4 regions of the Ferrimonas sp. genome follow, and region 4 is predicted to be linked to each of the others. Evidence: predicted binding sites of a transcription regulator. Region 4 holds the regulator's gene; each other region holds the start of a gene.
The links. The regulator sigma-54, encoded in region 4, starts transcription at its own class of promoters, with help from an activator protein. The targets are predictions, from matches to a motif close to GTTGGCACGNNNNTNGNNT.
Positions count from the first base shown of each region.

Region 1: a site for sigma-54 is predicted at 1,472-1,490, ahead of ACN0RV_RS18580 (flagellar hook-length control protein FliK). Genes of this name have one in related genera too.
Region 2: a site for sigma-54 is predicted at 1,748-1,766, ahead of fliD (flagellar filament capping protein FliD). Genes of this name have one in related genera too.
Region 3: a site for sigma-54 is predicted at 1,685-1,703, ahead of ACN0RV_RS05560 (DUF2884 family protein). Genes of this name have one in related genera too.

Region 1 is NZ_JBLXDO010000031.1:20,199-23,404, forward strand. It holds gene ACN0RV_RS18580 (flagellar hook-length control protein FliK) at 1-1,398, opposite strand, end outside; gene fliJ (flagellar export protein FliJ) at 1,534-1,977, opposite strand; gene fliI (flagellar protein export ATPase FliI) at 1,988-3,206, opposite strand, start outside.
Region 2 is NZ_JBLXDO010000010.1:61,194-64,399, reverse strand. It holds gene flgL (flagellar hook-associated protein FlgL) at 1-201, shown strand, start outside; gene ACN0RV_RS10810 (hypothetical protein) at 205-1,224, shown strand; gene ACN0RV_RS10805 (hypothetical protein) at 1,218-1,412, opposite strand; gene fliD (flagellar filament capping protein FliD) at 1,797-3,149, shown strand; gene fliS (flagellar export chaperone FliS) at 3,161-3,206, shown strand, end outside.
Region 3 is NZ_JBLXDO010000004.1:23,074-26,279, forward strand. It holds gene ACN0RV_RS05555 (LysR substrate-binding domain-containing protein) at 1-668, opposite strand, end outside; gene ACN0RV_RS05560 (DUF2884 family protein) at 841-1,650, opposite strand; gene glsB (glutaminase B) at 1,791-2,705, opposite strand; gene ACN0RV_RS05570 (50S ribosome-binding protein YggL) at 2,705-3,046, opposite strand; gene trmB (tRNA (guanosine(46)-N7)-methyltransferase TrmB) at 3,056-3,206, opposite strand, start outside.
Region 4 is NZ_JBLXDO010000001.1:343,897-347,102, forward strand. It holds gene rapZ (RNase adapter RapZ) at 1-326, opposite strand, end outside; gene ptsN (PTS IIA-like nitrogen regulatory protein PtsN) at 323-769, opposite strand; gene hpf (ribosome hibernation promoting factor) at 772-1,059, opposite strand; gene ACN0RV_RS01615 (RNA polymerase factor sigma-54) at 1,083-2,534, opposite strand; gene lptB (LPS export ABC transporter ATP-binding protein) at 2,602-3,206, opposite strand, start outside.

The sequences.
Region 1 (3,206 bases), on a different contig from region 4:
TGCCTCAGGGGTTCTGCCATGCTGCATACGATGGGCCGTGTCCAGTTCCACTCCCTCGCCATGCTCTGCGCTGGCCGCCAAAGGCGCCGCCTCCGGCAGCTGGGTCTGGGTCGCCAGGGTCATCTCGGCGGTAACCTGGGCGCTTCGCAAGCCGGGCTCAGCCTTGGCTTGAGTGCCCTGCAGGGCGCTCACCTCTTTGGCCAGCTCCGGGTCCAGCCTTTCGCCAGACAACTTCTGAGTGGCTGGGGCCTGGGCCATGGCTGTAGTGTCGCCCATGGCCTGGCGGGAAGCCGCATCCAATTTCTGAGGCAGGGGCTCACCATCGAGTTTGGTCTGAACCTCCCGGCTGCCCTGCAACTGAGTCAGGAGTTCACTGCCAGAGAGCGTCTTGGGGCCCTCTTTGGCGTCGGTCTGGGAGGACGCCTTGCCTTCGGCAGCAGCGTGCGGCTCGGCCTTGACGCCACCTGGCGCAGGCGGAGTCTCTTTCAGGTCCAGTTTGGCAACCACCTTGGGGCTGTCTGAGGCCTCGGCGCCCGCTTCGCCCTGGCCATCAAGGGTCTCACCCTCGCCACCAGGTTGATTCAGCACGGCAAAGGGGGAGGCGTCGGTCTTACCCTGAGACTGCTGGCCCTCGGACTTCGATTCGGCCAGTGCCTGCTGAGCCCGCGGCGTCGCGGATGTCGCCTCTGCCCGGCTCTCCTGTCCCCGCTCTGAGGGGCCTCGTCGAAGCTTCGCCTCACCGGCGACCTTCAAGCCGGGAGTATCGGGCTTCGGGTACTCACTGTCGGCAGACGGGGCTCCCTTAACCGGGTCAACCTTGTCCAGGGGCTGTTTCGCCTGCTCACCCTCCTGACTGATCTTAGTCGCAACCGTATCCGTCTCTGCCGCAGTCGTCAGCGTGGCCTGGCTGCCTGCCTCAGCAGCGGAATCGGTATCCTCCCGACTCTTGCCGGGGGCAGATTGTTGCCGCTCTGGCTCAGTCTGGGTTGCCACCTTGGGCAAGACTGCTTCCTGCAGCTCAGGGGTCTTCGCATCTGTGCTTTCAGCGGCGTCGGGGGCGCCCTCCAGTGGCGGCAGAGACGTTGGCTCGCCACTCTCACCGCCCTCACCTTCCAGCGCCTGCTCATCGGTTTTCAGCTTGGGCTGGGCATCGCCCGGGCTGTTGCTCTTCGAAGAATCGGTACGGTCATCAGCCTTGGCAGGCTCGACGCCCGTCTTTGAAGCCTCTGATAATTCTGTTTTTTTGCCTTCTATGGCCTGGTGCTGCGCCTCCTTGCCCTGACTGGCGTCTGTCGCATTCGCCAGCGCCGCCTCGAAGCCGTCGTCGGACGAGCCCTTTGAGGCGGGTGCGGTGCTGAGCACCGAGGGGGTCTGAGTGACCTGCAGTCGAGCTTCCATAGGTCCTTACAACTCCTGGCTGACAATGGAATCGGCAGAGGCCGATGACGGCTCTACGTTAATGCCAAGTTAAGAGCAAGCTTCGTGCCACAACTTTGAACCGACACCAACAGGCTCAGTTCATCTCTGAAGACCCTAAGTCTGACGGCGGAGAAACTGCTGCAGGGCGAACTCGTCCAGCTCAACCTGCTCCCGCCTGTCTGCCCGGGCACGCCGGCGGGCATGCTCCTTATCGATGAGCAGGGCCAGGGCTTTCTGTTTCTGCTGAATCTTCTGCCACTGCTGCTGAAACTGACCCACCGCCTGGTCTGCGGCCTGGATCTGCTGATGCTGCTGATCGATGGCACCGTCCAGGCGGGCAACAAAGTGGTAGTACTGCTGATAATGGTTGGCCGCCAGCTTATCGCCGGTCTTCTCCGCCGCCTGGCGCACATAGTCCATACGGAAGGCTTCCAGGCTTTTCAGCTGCTCTCGCAGGGCGTTGGCCTGAGACTGAGCACTGCGTAGCTGCAACTGAGCCGCTTCCAGTTCCTTATCCGCCAGTTCCAGTACCTTTGCCAGCTGCCTGGGATCCGCCATGGCTTAATCCCTAGTACTTGCAGTTGGCCGCAAGCCGGGCCAGTTGCTCCAGGCTTGCGGTGTAATTGGCGGGACGCCGCATCTCCTGGCGCAGGAAGGCGTTGAACGCTGGTTGCATGGCAATCGCCTTATCCACCTTAGGATCCGACCCCTGAGAGTAGGCACCGATGGCAATAAGATCCTGATTCTGACGATAGGCGGACCAGAGCTGCTTGACCATCTGAGCGGCAGTCTGATGCAACTGCTCGGTGACCATGGGCATCACCCGGCTGATGGAGGCCTCGATGTCGATGGCCGGGTAGTGGCCACTCTCCGCCAACTGACGGGAGAGCACGATGTGACCGTCAAGGATCGCCCGGGAGGCATCCGCTATGGGATCCTGTTGATCGTCCCCCTCGGTCAGTACGGTGTAGAACGCGGTAATGCTGCCCTGGCCCGGGCCGCCGTTACCGGCACGCTCAACCAGTTTCGGCAGCTTGGCAAATACCGAGGGCGGATAGCCCTTGGTGGCCGGCGGCTCACCAATGGCCAGGGCGATCTCCCGCTGCGCCTGGGCGTAACGGGTCAAAGAGTCCATCAGCAGCAGGGTGTTCTTGCCGCAATCCCGGAAATACTCGGCGATTCGGGTGGCGGTTTCGCAGGCACGCAGCCGCATCATCGGGCTGTTGTCCGCCGGGGCGGCTACTACCACCGAGCGGGCACGACCTTCGGGGCCGAGGATCTCCTCGATGAACTCCTTCACCTCCCGGCCACGCTCCCCCACCAGGCCAACCACAATGACGTCGGCATTGGTGCCCCGGGTCATCATCCCCAGCAGCACGGACTTACCCACACCTGAGCCGGCGAACAGGCCCATACGCTGCCCCTGCCCCACGGTCAGCAGGGCATTGATGGTGCGCACGCCGGTATCAATGGGCTGGCTGATGGCCCGGCGGGCCATGGGGTTGAGCAGGGGCGCGCTGTGGGCGGCGCGGTGGCGGGTCTTCAGCGGGCCCAGGCCGTCGATGGGTTCGCCGTTGCCATCGATCACCCGGCCCAGCAGGGCATCGCCCACGGCCAGGCCGCGTCGGCCACCAATGGGCGTCACCCGGGCTCCGGGCAACACGCCCTTCATCTCTTCGATGGGCATCAGGTAGAGAAGTTGATCATCGAAACCGACCACCTCCGCCAGGATCTCGCCGGAGAGGGTATCGATGGAGCAGAGTGAGCCCACAGGCGCCCGGCAACCC
Region 2 (3,206 bases), on a different contig from region 4:
GGGGGACGCCAGAACAGCCTCAGCCTGATTGAAACCTCTCATCAGGACATGATGCTGTTCAACAAACAATTGGTGGGCGAGGTGGAGGGGCTGGATTATGCCGAGGCCCAAAGCCGTTACCAGAGCTCTCTGGTGGCCCTGCAGGTGACCCAGGAGAGCTTCGTCAAGATCAGCCAGCTCTCCCTGTTCAACGAGATGTAACCCATGCTCTCTGCCATCCGCGACACCCAGGTCTCACCTCTGTCTCACCAGCCCAGGCTGAATGGCCTGGGCAGTGCGCCGACGGTCAATGGCGGCGCCGAGCACCGCCCGGTGCCGGCCACGCCCCTTTCCAGGCACAGGCTGCTCTGCTATGACCGCTGGGAGCGGATCAGTCGCGGCCATCACCAGGTGCTCTACGCCCAGGCGGCGGAGGAGACCCTGATGCAGCAGTGGCGTCGCGCCCGCAAGCTGCACCAGCTGATGACCCAGGCCCTGTCACAAGGTTCTCTGGTTCAGGCTGAAGAGATGGAGCGGTTCAGGCGGCAGATGTTGGGCCGCCGTGGCAGTTTCGCCGGTAACCCGCTGCTGGACCACAGGCTGGAGCCTGTGGCCGAGCGGGGGGCCTCCTCTCCCAGGCTGTGCCAGCTCAATTCTGTGGATCTGCTCAGTGCCAAGGCCAGAGCCGAGACCATAGATCTGCGCATCGGAGATCTCTGGCTGCAGTTGCCTCTGCCCGCCCAGGGCACGCCACAGGGGCAGTTGGCCCTGGTTCAGCGGGCCTTGTCCCAGTGCGGTGTCGAAGCCAGCATAGTGGAGGGGCAGTTGCAGTTCGCCCTGCCGGAGGTGCTCTGGCAGCGGCTGGATGGTCACTGGTGGATGCGGGGCCAGGGACAGAGGTTGCCCGCGGGTGAACTTCGGGGGATCAAGTTGGTGGAGCTGCACCATTGGCAGGACCCCAGAGGGTGGATATTTACTGATCTGCAGGGGATAAGGGAATCTTTGCCCAGGGTTCAGGGGGTGGTCGCCAAACTGGCTCGTATGCTCAAGCAGATGCGCAGTGCTTTGGAGCTGGCATCAGAGAGGCTGTTGGGGGAGAACGGCGGATTGCAGCTCCAGGAATTGCCTCAGCAACTCGATGCCCTGAGTCTATTGCTCAAGCCCCAGGGGTTTGGCCAAAGGATGCAGAATCTGATGGCCCAGGCCAACACCAGCCGCAATCAGACCCAGGCGCTGCTTTACTGAAACTGGCGGCGGAACTCGTCGCACTCCTGCTGATTGACCATGCCACTGCTCTTGAGCTGCTCAAGGTGGCTCTCCAGCCTGTGCAGGTGATCTTCGGTCAGTGGGGCCAGCCCTTTGCCCAGCCTGATATGACGGTAGAGCAGTCCGCCTCCGACGGCAGCCAGCAGCAGTATCACTATGGTGGTCATGGGTGTCACTCTCTTTAGCGGTATTACGGCGTCGAAACTTTGCGCATTCTCTCACGTTACCCGCCCACAAATCAAACAAAAACCTCTTTAAATTCATTGCCTAAGCTCGATCTTAAGGATCCATTCTGATCCGGCGCAGGATCCTGGATCTACCGAGCCATTTTCCCTTTCGGCTGTTTAAGTTTGCCCGTGTCGGGGTCGCCCTTTGAATCAGGTGGACCCAGTGGGAGGCAAGGCGGAAGAGTCGCTTCCCTTCCGCTGTCGTCCCGGTTAGTGGCAGGGGGAGAACTTCCGCGGCCATTAACATAACTATCAGAAACGTAAAGAAAATATGTTGTGGCATGAAACTAGCATGCTATCGGGTTCAATCTTGAGGAGACGCGGATGATTTCCGGAATGTCGGCGGCACAGTGGGCCGATCAGTTGGTGGCCGTGGAGCGCAGCGGCAAAGATCAGCTCTACAGCACCAGAAAAAGTGACTATCAGGCCGAACTTGATGCCTACAAGCTGCTGGAGTCGTCGCTTAAGCAGATGACCGCCGATCTGGATGCCCTGAGCGACGATGCCTTTAATGCCAAGAGCGGCAGCATCAGCGATGAGAGCATCGCCAAGGTGACCGTGGCGCCCGATGCCCCGGCGGGCAACTACAACCTCAAGGTGAATCAGTTGGCCCAGGCCAACCAGAAATCGGCCAGCTTCGCCTCTGAAGATGCACTGATCCCAACCTCGGGCATCTTTGAAATCGAGGTGGACGGTGAGGTGCTGACCATTGACTTTTCGGTGATCAACCCCTCTGGCACAGGCACGGTGTCCGGCCTGAGAGATTACATCAATGACAATGCCGCGAACCTGGGTGTCCAGGCCTCTTTGATGCGCAAAGGGGATGGCAGCGTCGAGTTGCTGCTGACCTCCAAGGAGACCGGCACCGCCAATCAGATTCAGATCAACCAGGACGATGGCGGCTTTGGCTTCACCGATCTGGTGGCCGCCCAGGATGCCCAGTTCGAGCTCAATGGCGTCGCCATCACCAGCGCCACCAACTACGTGGAGAAGGTGATCGATGGCGTAGATATTGAGCTGACCGAAGCCCATAAGGCCGGAGAGTCCAGCACCATCAGTGTGGGCTACGACACCGACAAAACCCTGGACTCGGTGAAGGAGTTTGTCTCCTCCTACAACAAGCTGATGAGCGAGATCACCGGACTGACCCAGAGCCTGGGCAGCAGTATCGAGGTGGAGTCCGACATTGGCAAAGAGGACGACGAAGACAAGGAGGAGGCCAATAAGATCAAGGAGGAGCAGCTCGGTGTGCTTAAGGGGGATTCCAGCATCCGCATGCTGAAAAACCGCCTTAACAACGCGCTGTTTCCGGCCACAGACAATGGCATGCGCCTCTCCGACATCGGCATCGAACTGGATCGCAACGGCAAGATGAAGTTGGACGAGGAGAAGCTGGAGACGGCGCTGAAGAGCGACTCTGCCAAGGTACAGGAGATGTTCACCTCCACCGATGGTTATGTAAACCGGCTGGACGGCATCATCGATCCCTTCACCGATCGCGATGGCTTCATCGACACCAAACAGGACAATCTCGATTCGCGGATGGAGCGGCTCGAAGACGACATGACGCGGCACGACTATCAGATGCAGCAAGCCTATCAACGCTATCTGGCGCAGTTCACCGCCATGGAGCAGTACATCAACTCCATGAACGCCAGCGCCGGAATGTTCTACTAACGGAAGACCACATGTTACAGGAACAGGACCCATTCAACGCCTATAAGCAGACCTCCC
Region 3 (3,206 bases), on a different contig from region 4:
TCCACCCGGTAGTTCCCCTTGACCGGGATCTTCTTCTCGTCGGCCCCCCGCTTAAACTCCCACACCGCATGCTCATACCACTCGCTCTTATAGACCAGACAGTTGTGCTGTACCAGATCATCAGGGGTAGAGGGAACACCGTGCTTGGCCAGATAGTCGGGAGAAGCCACCAGAACGAAGCGACAGTCCATCAAGGGCCTGGCCACCATGCCCAGGGGCAACTGTTCAGACATGGTAAGCAACAGGTCCAGCCCTTCGTTGACCACGTCTACCTTGTGATCCAGGAAGCTTATCTCCAGCTCCAGATTGGGGTAGCGGGCCATAAAGTCGGGGATCAGAGGCATCAGGTGCAAGGAGCCAAAGGCCTGGGTAATGCCCACCCGAAGCACGCCACGAATCTCATCGTGCAGACTCTGAACATTGGCAACGGCAGAATCCACCTCACGAATAATGGACTCACCATGACGGTAGAGGGTCTCCCCCGCCTCAGTCAGGCTCAGAGAGCGCGTGGTGCGCTGCACCAGTTGGACGCCAAGCTGTTGTTCCAGCTGACTTACCTGGCTACTTACCTTGGATTTTGAAATGCCCAGGCGGCGGGCGGCGGCAGAAAAGCCCTGGGCACGCACTACATGGGTATAGATAACTATGGGTTCTAACAGCTCACGCATATCACTCTCCGGTTAACCCATACATTGAACCCTTTTAGAAAACAAAAAAAAAGCGGCAAATGCAGGTATGCCGCAAAGAGTGGAGTTTGGATCAACTTTTCAGGGAGTAGATTGTCCGCTGTAGCGAACCATGTTTAAGGGCGGGACAGTCTCCCTGCCCCTGTGAGTCAACTCAGTACCAGCGATAGGCCAGCTTGTCGGCTTTCACATCCAACTGGTCAAAAGGCTTAAGCTCAGGGATCTGCTGCAGCAGCTGATTTTCCATCTCATCCAGTTGCTGCCAGCTGCGGCACAGCTCCTCGGCCTGGGTTTCCAGAATCTGTTCCTGGCCGGCGAAACGCTGTTCCAGCTCTTCACCCATGCGCTCCATGCGCTCACCGAAGGCTTCCATCTTGGCTTCGAAGCCCTCCCCCTCACTGTTCATCATGGCGGAGCCCATCTGCATCATGATCGCTCCCATGGACTGGGTGACCGCCGCCTCCAGCTGACGCTCGAACTCCTGATCAAACTGGTCACCGAACTGATCGAAGTCTCCGCTCACCAGGCGATAGGAACCATCGTCCATGGCGATCTTCTCCCGTACGGTTTGCGCCAGAGTGTTCGCCACATCGTGCAGATTACTCATATCCACACCCAATTCGGCAAACTCGGTGGCAACCGCATCCAGGGCGATACTTGCCATCTCCAGTGCCTGCTCCACCACCTCCATGGTGGCGGGCATCTGGTTGTATACCGCCAACTGGAAATCACTCATGGCGTCCTGCTGGCTGCCATTCAGGGAAACACTGTCTCCCTCAACCCACAGTCGGCCATCTTCAAACAGGTACAGGGTGCGCCCCTCCTCCATCACCTCCAGCTTGGTGTCACTGATCACCAGGTCGTGGTTGAAGGAGAAATCGCACTGCTGGTTTTGGGCCAGGGCGGCACCGGAAGCCAGGGTGGAGGACAGCATCACGGCGGCGGCAACTTTGGACAATGACATTACTCAGCTCCTTTGAATTGGATATACCTGGGTAATGCCAATATTGGGCCAAAAATTTAAGCCACTGATTTAAAAGAGATTGAGTTCAGAGGAAAGAGAATTTGGTAGGAATTCTCACCAGAATGTGGTGAGAATCGCCATCAGAAGATGGAGCGTCCCAGGCGCTTGGCCAACAGCTCCAGCATGCGGGTTCCCGCCAGGGAGTTCCCCGAAGGGTCAAGCTCAGGGGACCATACGCAAACACTGAGTTCGCCAGGAACTACAGCCACAATACCGCCGCCAACGCCACTCTTACCGGGCATACCGACACGATAGGCGAACTCTCCCGCCCCGTCGTAGAGGCCGCAGGTCGCCAGCAGCGCATTCACCTGACGACTCTGGCGCTCGCTGATCATCCGTCTGCCGCCCAGGCAGACTCCCTTGTTGGCCAGGAAGTAGAAGGCCCGGGCCAGATCGGCACAGCTCATGCGGATGGCGCAATGGTTAAAGTAGCTCTTCATCACAACATCCACTTCGTTGTGAAAGTTGCCGAAGGATTTCATCAGGTAGCAGATAGCCGCATTGCGGGCCGAGTGTTCATACTCGGAGCGGGCCACCACCTTGTCGCAGACGATGTGCTGATTGCCTGAGAGCTCGCGAACCAGCTCCAGCATCCGGTGCTTAGGGGCACTCAGCCTTCCCTGGAGCATGTCGCTCACCACCAGGGCACCTGCGTTGATGAAGGGGTTTCTGGGAATACCATGCTCAAACTCCAACTGAACCAGGGAGTTGAATGGATTACCCGAGGGCTCCTTACCCACTCGTTTCCACAGTTCCTCCTCCTCATACAGGCTCATGGCCTGAATCAGGGAGAACACCTTGGAGATACTCTGAATGGAGAAGGGCTCAAGATAGTCACCGGCCCCCAGCATCTCACCATCTGCGGTGCAGATGGCGATGCCGAGGCGGTTGGCGGGCACCCCGGCCAAGGCCGGGATGTAGTCCGCCACCTGACCCTGCCCAATCAGGGGCAGGGCTTCTTGGTGGATGCTTTGCAGCAGAGCCAGGTCGGGCATCAGCCCCACCAGATGTCGTACAGCTCGGAAGCCTTAACCTCGGTCACCGGCTTGTCGGCAAAGAATTTCTCTACCGCCTGACGGTGCTCGTCGGTGCACTTGCCCAGCTTCTGGGTGCAGACGATGCCGTCCCACGCCTTGTGGCCGCCACCGCTGTAGCCCAGCTTCAGAGGCTCGATCACCTCCTCAATCAGCTGATCCACCAGGGCGTCGATCTGCTCTTCGGTCACATCGTCGTTAAAGCGCCAGCTCAGGTCGAAACCCAGCTCCTGGAACTCGTCTACGCGCAGCTTCTTGCGCAGGCGACGGCTACGGTTCTTGGCGGTTGGAATGGTGGTCATACTGCTCTCCTATTTATTTCGAGCAAAGATAAGGTCCCAGACACCATGACCCAGGCGTTGGCCACGGGCTTCAAACTTCGTCAGGGGACGGAAATCGGGACGGGGCACAAAGTCCTTCTCGGCGGTGTTGGTAAAGCCCGGGGCTTCACTCATCTCCTCC
Region 4 (3,206 bases):
CCGCTGCGCGACAGGGGGTGCAGCCTGCGAGTCTCGCTGTAGCGCTTGATCAGGCTGGTGTCTGACGCGTCCAGGAAGTAGATCTGTTTTTCGATGGAGTCCGGCAGGTGCTTCAAAATCTCCGGGATCTGTTCCGCCTGGTCAGGCAGGTTGCGGATGTCCAGGCTGACTGCCAGGGTGTCGCACTGATCCAGCATCTCCTCCACCAGGGAGGGGAGCATCACCGCGGGCAGGTTGTCGACACAGTAGCACCCCAGGTCTTCGAGGACCCGAAGTGCGACGGATTTGCCGGCACCGGAACGTCCGGAGAGGATGATCAGCTTCACGAGGTCACCAGGGCATAAAGCTCCGAGTCGGTACTGCATTTACGCAGGGCCCGGCAGGTCTCTTTGTCCTGCAGGGTCTTGGCCATGGCGGCCAGGGTGGCCAGGTGCTCCTGTACCGCGTCCTCGGGGACAAACAGGGCAAACAGCAGGTCCACAGGCTTGCCATCGATGGCGTCGAAGGGGATCGCTTCGTCGCACTTGATGAACACGGCAATGGGGCGGTCGATGTTGGCTAGCCGGCCATGGGGCAGGGCGATCCCCTTGCCGATGCCGGTGGTACCCATCTTCTCCCTGGCCAGCAGGCTTTCAAACAGCTGCTGGGGGTTCAGGTTGCCGTGATGCTCGCCCGCCAACTGGGAGATCATCTCCAGGGCGCGCTTCTTGCTTAGGCCCGGAGCGGCGATGGTGGCGCACTCCGGGCTGAGTAACGTGGATATGTCCATGATTAATGGCGTGAAATTTTCTCTTTGTGCTTGATGACCTGACGGTCCAGCTTGTCGATAAGGCCGTCGATGGCCGCGTACATGTTGTCGTGGTGGTGGGTCGCGTACACTTCGCGGCCACTCAGATTCAGTTTGGCTTCGGCGGTTTGCTGTGTTTTCTCCACATTCAGCACCACGTAGACGTTGGAGATATGGTCAAAGTGGCGCTCCAGCTTGTCGAACTTGGTGTGCACATAATCTCTCAGAGCGGTAGTGATCTCGACATGATGACCGGTCAGATTGATTTGCATATAGGTTCCTCCTTTTTTGCTGGTTACAGCTGTTTCCGCTGATTGGATGGAGCAATGCCCAGGGCTTCCCTGTACTTGGCGATGGTCCGTCTCGCCACCTTGATGCCCTGTTCTGCCAGCAGCTCCGCCATTTTACTGTCACTGAGAGGTTTCTTAGGATTCTCTGCAGCAACCAATTTTTTAATTAAAGCACGAATTGCCGTGGATGAGCACTCGCCGCCACTGTCTGTGCTGACGTGGCTGGAGAAGAAGTACTTCAGCTCGAAGATGCCACGGGGCGTATGCATATATTTCTGGGTGGTCACCCGGGAGATGGTGGACTCGTGCATGTCCACCGCTTCGGCCACATCGTTGAGCACCATGGGCTTCATCGCTTCGTCGCCGTATTCCAGGAACCCCTGCTGGAACTGGACGATGCAGTTGGCCACCTTGAGCAGGGTATCGTTGCGACTCTCCAGGCTCTTCAGGAACCACTTGGCTTCCTGCAGGTGACCGCGGACGAACTGGCTGTCCGCCTGGTTGCGGCTGTTGCGGCTCAGGGCCGCATACTGCTCGTTGATGCGGATCTTGGGCATGGTGTCCGGATTGAGCTCTACCACCCAGCGCCCCTTGCGCTTGGAGACGGCCACATCGGGAATCACGTACTGGTCATTGTCGCTGACCAGGGCGCTGCCGGGACGAGGGTTGAGGGTCTGGATCAGATCCATCGCCTCCTTGAGCTCCTCCTCCTTGAGGCGGGTCTTGCGCATCAGTCCGCGGAAGTCGCGGTTGGCCAGCAGATCCATATTTTCCTGAATCAGCATCTTGGCCTCAGCCAGCCAGGGAGTCGCCCCATCGAACTGACTCAACTGCACCAGCAGGCACTCCGCCAGATCCCGGGCACAGACGCCCACAGGGTCGAAGCGCTGCACTCGCTTGAGTACCGCCTCCACCTCGTCCAGCTCGACCTCGTCGTCGCCCATGGCTTCGAGAATATCCTCGGCAGTCTGGGTCAGGTAGCCGCGTTCATCGGTGGCATCGATGATGGCCACCGCGATGGCGCGATCGGTATCGGACATGGGGGTCAGTTCCATCTGCCACAGCAGGTGGCCCTGAAGGCTGTCACCGGTGCTGCCCTGGAAGGGCATGTCATCCTCCCGACTGGCCATGGGGGCCGGGGAGGATGTGTAATATTCATCCCAGGAGGCGTCGACCTGAAGATCATCCGGCATGTCGGTCTGACTCAGGGCCTCGCTGGTGTCCAGACTGGCGGCTTCCGGGGCGGGCTCGAGCTCATCCCGGGAAGGGGCATCCGGGGTGTCGGGGACGGCTGGGCTCAGATCCTCCTCGACTTCAAGCAGGGGGTTGGCATCCAGGGCCTCCTGAATCTCTTGTTGGAGATCCAGAGTCGACAGTTGCAGCAGGCGAATGGCCTGCTGCAGCTGCGGGGTCATGGTGAGCTGCTGTCCCAGCTTTAGCTGTAGAGAAGTCTTCATTTACAACAACCTGTCCTTATTCCTTCTTGTTTTTTCCGGTTGTATTCCTGGTCGGGAGTTCAAATTACTATAGCTTGAACTGGTCGCCCAAGTATACCGAGCGCACCAGCTTGTTCTCGAGGATGGCGGCGGGTTCGCCCTGGGCGATCAGCTCGCCGTGGCTGACAATATAGGCGTGTTCACAGACGTCCAGAGTTTCACGGACGTTGTGGTCGGTGATCAGTACGCCCAGGCCGCGGTCCCTCAGGTGCTGGATGATCTTCTTGATGTCGATCACCGAGATCGGGTCGACGCCAGCGAAGGGCTCGTCGAGAAGGATGAATTTGGGATCGGCGGCCAGGGCCCGGGCGATCTCCACCCGGCGGCGTTCGCCGCCGGACAGGCTCATCCCAAGGCTGTCGCGGATGTGGGTGATGTTAAACTCTTCCAGCAACTGCTCCAGTTTCTCCACCCGCTGGGACTGGCTCAGCCCTTTACGGGTCTGCAGCACCGCCATCAGGTTGTCGTACACAGACAGTTTGCGGAAGATGGAGGATTCCTGGGGCAGGTAGCCGATCCCCTTTCGGGCCCGGCTGTGCATCGGCAGCAGGGTGATCTCCTCACCGTCGATGAGGATCCGCCCCCGGTCGTTCTGCACCAGGCCCACCACCATGTAGAAGGTGGTGGTCTTGC